2 regions of the Microbacterium sp. GXF0217 genome follow, and region 2 is predicted to be linked to the other one. Evidence: predicted binding sites of a transcription regulator. Region 2 holds the regulator's gene; the other holds the start of a gene.

Region 1 (3,241 bases), on a different contig from region 2:
CGAAGTGCTCGCACACATCCGCGGCGACGATCCGCCCGCTGCACCCGCAGCGACACCGTCGGCCGCGACCGCACAGGTCGGCGAGCACGATCCGGTCGAGGAGCAGTTCCGTGATCTGCCCGTCGTCGAGGCCGAAGGCGATGAAGACGCCTGGGGTCTGACGGGTCGCGACTGATGACCATTCCTCGTCAGCTGCCGAACGCCATCACGATCGCCCGCATCCCGCTCGCTGTCATCTTCTTCGTCCTGCTGTTGCTCGGCGGTGCATACGGTTCAGAGGACCTCGCCCTGCGGTGGGTCGCTGGCGTGCTCTTCGTCTTCGCGATCTCGACCGATTGGGTCGACGGATACCTCGCCCGCCGATACGACATCGTCAGTGATTTCGGCAAGCTATGGGACCCCATCGCGGACAAGCTCCTCACCGGAGCCGGCTTCGTCGGATTGGCCATCCTCGGCGAGTGGCCGTGGTGGGTCGTCATCGTCATCCTGATCCGCGAATGGGGCATCACGGTGCATCGCTTCGTCGTGGCGAAGCAGCACATCGTCGCCGCCGCATGGATGGGCAAGGTGAAGACCGCCTTCCAGGGCGTGGCCCTCGGCTGGTGGCTCCTCCCGCTGCACGTCTTCATCGGCATGGACTGGTGGACGGGCATCGGTGCGGTGCTCATGTACGCGACGCTGCTGCTGACCGTGCTCAGCGGCGTCGACTACGTGATCGCTCAGGTTCGGGGCGCCCGTGCCGGAGGACGCTCGTGAGCGGTGCTGCCGAACTCGTGACGCTTCTCACCGAACGCGGGTGGACGCTCGGCATCGCCGAATCGCTGACCGGGGGAGCGGTGAGCTCGGCGGTCGTGGCGGTTCCCGGTGCGTCGGTCGTGCTCGACGGGGCCGTGGTCGCCTACGCGACGCCGGTGAAGCACACGATGCTCGGAGTGGATCAGGCGCTGCTCGACGCCCACGGGCCGGTTCATCCGCGCGTCGCCGAGCAGATGGCGGACGGCGTGCGCACCGCCGTCGCCGTCGACGGCCGGCATGCGGATGTCGGCATCGCGACGACGGGCATCGCTGGTCCGGCGTCACCCGACGGACAGCCCGTCGGCACGGTGCACGTCGGCGTGGCGACGCCGGATGGTGTGCGGAGCGTCTCGTTCCGGTTCGGCGGCGATCGCGAAGAGATCCGTCGGCAGTCGGTGGATGCCGCGATCTCTGCAGCGCTTCGGATGCTGCAGGAATAGTGCACGCCGCGGCGCGGTTGTCCTTGATGTGCTGAATGCTCAGGATGTCGTGCTCACAACCGAACCACAGATTGAAACGCTAGATTTTTCTACAGCCGGTCGGGTTAGACTGGCGATCCGCTCGACGTCGAATTCGACGACGGGGAACGAGAGGAGGTTCCGATGATTCTTGTACGCCAGGAGATCGGCGATGTGCTGAGGGACTTCCGCCTTCAGAAGGGGCGCACGCTCCGTCAGGTGGCCAGCAAGGCCTCGGTCGCCCTCGGCTACCTCAGCGAGGTGGAGCGCGGTCAGAAGGAGGCCTCGAGCGAGATCCTCGCCTCGGTGGCAGAAGCGCTCGACGTCCCCATCTCCACGATCATGCGCGAGGTCGGCGACCGCATCTCGGTCCTCGAGGGTCTGCAGGTGTTCCCGGATGTCGTTCCGGACGACCTCGTCGCCTCGGTGGAGTCCGAGCTCTCGCTGCACTGAGCCGGCGCGACTGCGTTCTCGATGCGACGAAGTGAGTTCCTCCGCGCCGTAGAGGTGGAGTTCGGCGCACGTTCCGCTTCGCTGATGAACGACCTGGTGCTCGGGTCGATCGGTGCGCGGACGGCATCCGAAGCTCTTGCCGACGGTGTGCCGCCGCGCGACATCTGGCTCGCTCTGTGTACTGAGATGGATGTGCCGATCGAACGCCGCCACGGTGCAGGCCGACTCGAGCCGCGCAGCCGCTGACGACACGGATCGGTTGCGCCTGACGTATCGATCTTCGACTCCAGAATCGGCGTGTCGTCGAAGATGTGTTCGATATGCGCGTATCGTTCTGCACAAGTGGTGATCGACCCCGTCTTCTCCACAGTCTGCGGAACCCTGCGACGCGATGTCGGAGGCCCCGCATACCGTGAGGACATGGCGAAAGCCATACGCCTTGTCGGAGAGTCGACCCAGCCAGGGGAGGCCGCGACAGCCTACAGGCGGCAACAGCGCGAGCAGAAGGAGCACACCATGCCATCACCCGCAGACCGCGAGAAGGCCCTCGAATCGGCCCTCGCCCAGATCGACCGTCAGTTCGGGAAGGGCTCGGTCATGCGACTGGGCAGCGACGAGCGAGCTCCGGTCGAAGTCATCCCCACCGGATCCATCGCCCTGGATGTCGCACTCGGCGTCGGTGGGCTGCCGCGCGGCCGCATCATCGAGATCTACGGCCCCGAGTCTTCGGGTAAGACGACACTGACGCTGCACGCGATCGCGAACGTCCAGCGCGCGGGCGGCATCGCCGCGTTCGTCGATGCCGAGCACGCGCTCGACCCCGACTACGCCAAGAAGCTCGGCGTCGACATCGACGCGCTGCTGGTGTCCCAGCCGGACACGGGTGAGCAGGCGCTCGAGATCGCAGACATGCTCGTCCGCTCCGGCGCGATCGACCTCGTCGTGATCGACTCGGTCGCAGCCCTCGTACCGCGTGCCGAGATCGAGGGCGAGATGGGCGACTCGCACGTCGGACTGCAGGCGCGTCTGATGTCGCAGGCGCTCCGCAAGCTCACGGGTGGTCTCAACCAGACCAACACGACGATGATCTTCATCAACCAGCTGCGCGAGAAGATCGGCGTCTTCTTCGGCTCACCCGAGACGACCGCTGGCGGCAAGGCACTGAAATTCTACGCATCGGTGCGACTGGACATTCGTCGCATCGAGACGCTGAAGGACGGCACCGAGGCAGTGGGAAACCGCACGCGCGTCAAGGTCGTCAAGAACAAGATGGCTCCGCCGTTCAAGCAGGCGGAGTTCGACATCCTGTACGGCATCGGCATCTCGCGCGAGGGCAGCCTGATCGACTTCGGTGTGGAGCACTCCATCGTGAAGAAGTCGGGCTCCTGGTACACCTACGACGGCGATCAGCTTGGCCAGGGCAAGGAGAACGCACGTACGTTCCTCATTAACAACCCCGATATCGCGCGCACGATCGAGACGCAGATCAAGCAGAAGCTGGGCATCGGCGGTGCCGCGGCCGCTCCTGAGGCAGC
Region 2 (3,241 bases):
GCCCATCGTCCAGCGGGCGATACCAGCGGTTGCCCAGCACCCACAGCCCGTAGCCGGTGTCGGCATCGGCCGGGGCGACTGCCGCGGCGGTGGACGGCGTCGCACCGTCCACGCGGACGCGATGCAGTGTCCATCGGTCGTCGGGGATGTCCGAGTAGATCAGCGTCGCATCGTCGGCCCACTCCGGCTGCAGCGCCGCGCGGGTCGGCAGAACGGCAGCTGCGTCGTCGCCGATGCGCGCGATGTGCACCTGAGCGCTCTCCCACGGCATCCGATCGCCCTGCCACTGCACCCACGCGATCCGTGCGCCGTCGGGGGAGAGCGCCGGGTGTGCGAAGAATCCAGGACCTTGAGCGTGCACGATCACCGCTGATGCGTCTGCCGCGGCCGAGCCGTCGGTGGGGATCTCGACGATCGCGCGCTGGTGCGGGTCGGACGTGAGGTCCTCGCGCACGGCGAGCAGCCTGCCGTGCTGGAGCCGCAGACCGCCGTGCGCCGGTCCGGGCGCGGTCAGGGGCTGCGGCGTGCCGCCCGGTTCCAATCGGTGCACCTGCTGCCCTCGGGCTTCGACGAAGTACAGGATGCCGTCGGCATCCGCCGTCCAGGACCCGCCGCCGTATTCGTGCACGCGGGAACGAGCGCTCCAGGGTGACGGGAGCACCTCGGTCCCGGTGGAGCTGCGCACGGTCACCCGGCCGCCCTGTGCCGGTACGGACTCGCCCCACCAGATCTCGTCTCCCGCGAAGCAGGCGCCGTCGATACGGGGAGCGGATGCCGCGATATCGGCGGCGTGGAACGGGGAGGGCCAGGATCCGAACGGCTGGGGCATGCTCCGAGCCTACGAGACGCGCGTGACGCGACACAGGGTGTCACGCAACCGCCCCGTTCACCCTGGAGCGTGCAGCGACAGCCGATCCCGGCATCCGCCCGCGAAGCGCAGGTTCTTCGCGGCCCGCGTCCGCATTGTCAGCAGGTGGATACGACGAGACCACCGAGTCGCTGCTCAGACGGCGCGAAGTACCGCGACGACCTTGCCGAGCACGGTCGCATCGTCGCCGAGGATGGGCTCGAACGCGGAGTTGCGGGGGAGCAGCCAGGTGTGGCCGTCGCGGCGGCGGAAAGTTTTGACCGTGGCCTCGTCGTCGAGCATGGCGGCGACGATCTCGCCGTTCTCCGCCGTGTTCTGCGTGCGCACCACGACCCAGTCGCCGTCGCAGATCGCGGCATCGATCATCGACTCGCCGTTGACCTTGAGCATGAACAGATCGCCCTTGCCGACGAGCTGACGCGGCAAGGGGAAGATCTCTTCGACCTGCTGCTCGGCCGTGATCGGCACGCCGGCCGCGATCTGCCCGACGAGTGGCACGAGCGCCGCATCACCGACCGGAGGTGCCGTGTCGGCGGGGTTCTCGGTGCCGCTGCCAGGCAGATCGATCAGCACCTCCATGGCGCGCGTCTTGCCCGGGTCCCGACGAAGGTAGCCGCTGAGCTCGAGCTGGCCGAGCTGATGCGTGACACTCGAGAGCGACTTCAGCCCGACTGCGTCGCCGATCTCGCGCATGCTCGGCGGATAGCCGTGCCGCGCGATCGAGGTCTGAATAACCTCGAGGATCGCCATCTGCTTGGCGCTCAGGCTCTTGCGTCGACGAGTGCGCGGTGCCTCAGTGCCGGGGGCTGATGCGTCGCTCATGGCTGCTCCTTCGTTGACCTATCGGGTGCCCGGCATCGATGTCGGAGGCCCGTGGTGAGGTGTCGTTAGCGAAACCGTATCCGAGGTTCCCCTGTTCGGGGAAGATCTGTTCGAGCGTGTCGGTGGATTCGAAGATCCGGTTTCGAATAATGCTTGACAAAGATTCGAATTCGAAGATACATTCGGTACGTAGCTTCGCATCCCCCACTCCCGGCCGAGTGGGGAATGCGAACGCTACGCCAACATCTCCCGATCGGGAGAGGAAGCACGAGGAGCAGCGATCATGAGCAGCATCAGCGTCACCGCACCGTCCATCCGTCCGTCCGCGGCAGTCACCCGACTGCGTCTGACGGCACGGGGTCGCCGTGTTCTGCTCGCTCTCGCGGCGCTACCTCTGGCGGTCGGTCTCGCGTTCGCAGTGCTGAGCGGAGGATCCGCGTATGCCGGCGGTGAAGAGGTGACCGCATCGTTCGAGACCGTCACCGTCATGCCCGGCGACACGCTGTGGTCGATCGCGGAGGAAATCGCACCCGGTGTCGATCCCCGCGAGGTGGTCGACGGTCTGCAGAAGCTCAACCTTCTCGAAGGTGGCACGCTGATGATCGGAGATGAGCTCGCGATCCCGGCGGCGTACGCCGGCTGAGACGGTTCGTCACATCGGCCTCGGCCGGCCGGAGGGCCTCGGTAGCATGGGGCGGGTGACCTCCCTCGATGACCTTCCCCTCCGCGATGATCTGCGCGGCCTCACCCCGTACGGCGCTCCACAGGCGCCGCTTCCGGTCGCGCTGAACGTCAACGAGAACACCCACCCGGTTCCGGATGCCGTCGCGAGCGACATCCTCGACGACATCGCGGTCGCTCTTCGGGATGTGAACCGCTACCCGGACCGCGAGTTCACGACCTTGCGCGAGAGCTTCGCCGAGTACCTCGGCCACGAACTGTCGGCGGATCAGATCTGGGCGGGCAACGGATCGAACGAAGTACTGCAGCACATCGCGCAGGCGTTCGGAGGCCCGGGGCGCACCGCCTTCGGCTTCGCCCCGACCTACTCGATGTACCCGCTGATCGCGCAGGGCACGGGATCCACCTGGATCGCCGGGACGCGCGAGCCCGACTACACGGTGACGCCGGACGATGCCGCGGCGCAGGTGGCCGCCGCCGACCCGGACATCGTCCTGCTGTGCTCGCCGAACAACCCCACCGGCACGCCGCTCGGCCTCGATGTCGTCGAGGCCGTGTACGAAGCATCCCGTGGCATCGTCGTCGTCGACGAGGCGTATCAGGAGTTCGCGCCTCGCGATGCGCCGTCCGCGCTGACGCTGCTCGGCGGGCGTCCGCGTCTGGCGATCTCCCGCACCATGAGCAAGGCCTTCGCATTCGCCGGTGCGCGCGTGGGCTATCTCGCTGCGGATCCCGTCTTCATCGACGCGCTGCGCCTTGTCCGACTGCCCTATCACCTGAGCGCTCTCACGCAGGCCGCGGCGATCGCCGCGCTGCGCAACGCCGACACCATGCTCGCCATGGTCGACGAGATCGTCGAGCAGCGCGACC

Evidence for each region. Region 2 encodes LexA, which represses DNA repair genes until DNA is damaged. Its sites were predicted from a motif close to TCGAACANNTGTTCGA; they were not measured.
Region 1: recA (recombinase RecA) is a predicted target of LexA. The motif match lies at 2,010-2,025, and genes of this name have one in related genera.

Annotation. Positions count from the first base shown of each region.
Region 1 covers NZ_JBSJZG010000007.1:13,504-16,744, reverse strand. Annotated here, with positions in the region: gene ACWAT3_RS14150 (FtsK/SpoIIIE family DNA translocase) at 1-175, shown strand, start outside; gene pgsA (CDP-diacylglycerol--glycerol-3-phosphate 3-phosphatidyltransferase) at 175-756, shown strand; gene ACWAT3_RS14140 (CinA family protein) at 753-1,235, shown strand; gene ACWAT3_RS14135 (helix-turn-helix domain-containing protein) at 1,398-1,706, shown strand; gene ACWAT3_RS14130 (DUF3046 domain-containing protein) at 1,728-1,952, shown strand; gene recA (recombinase RecA) at 2,223-3,241, shown strand, end outside.
Region 2 covers NZ_JBSJZG010000003.1:580,649-583,889, forward strand. Annotated here, with positions in the region: gene ACWAT3_RS08890 (S9 family peptidase) at 1-829, opposite strand, end outside; gene lexA (transcriptional repressor LexA) at 1,004-1,690, opposite strand; gene ACWAT3_RS08900 (LysM peptidoglycan-binding domain-containing protein) at 1,974-2,333, shown strand; gene ACWAT3_RS08905 (histidinol-phosphate transaminase) at 2,380-3,241, shown strand, end outside.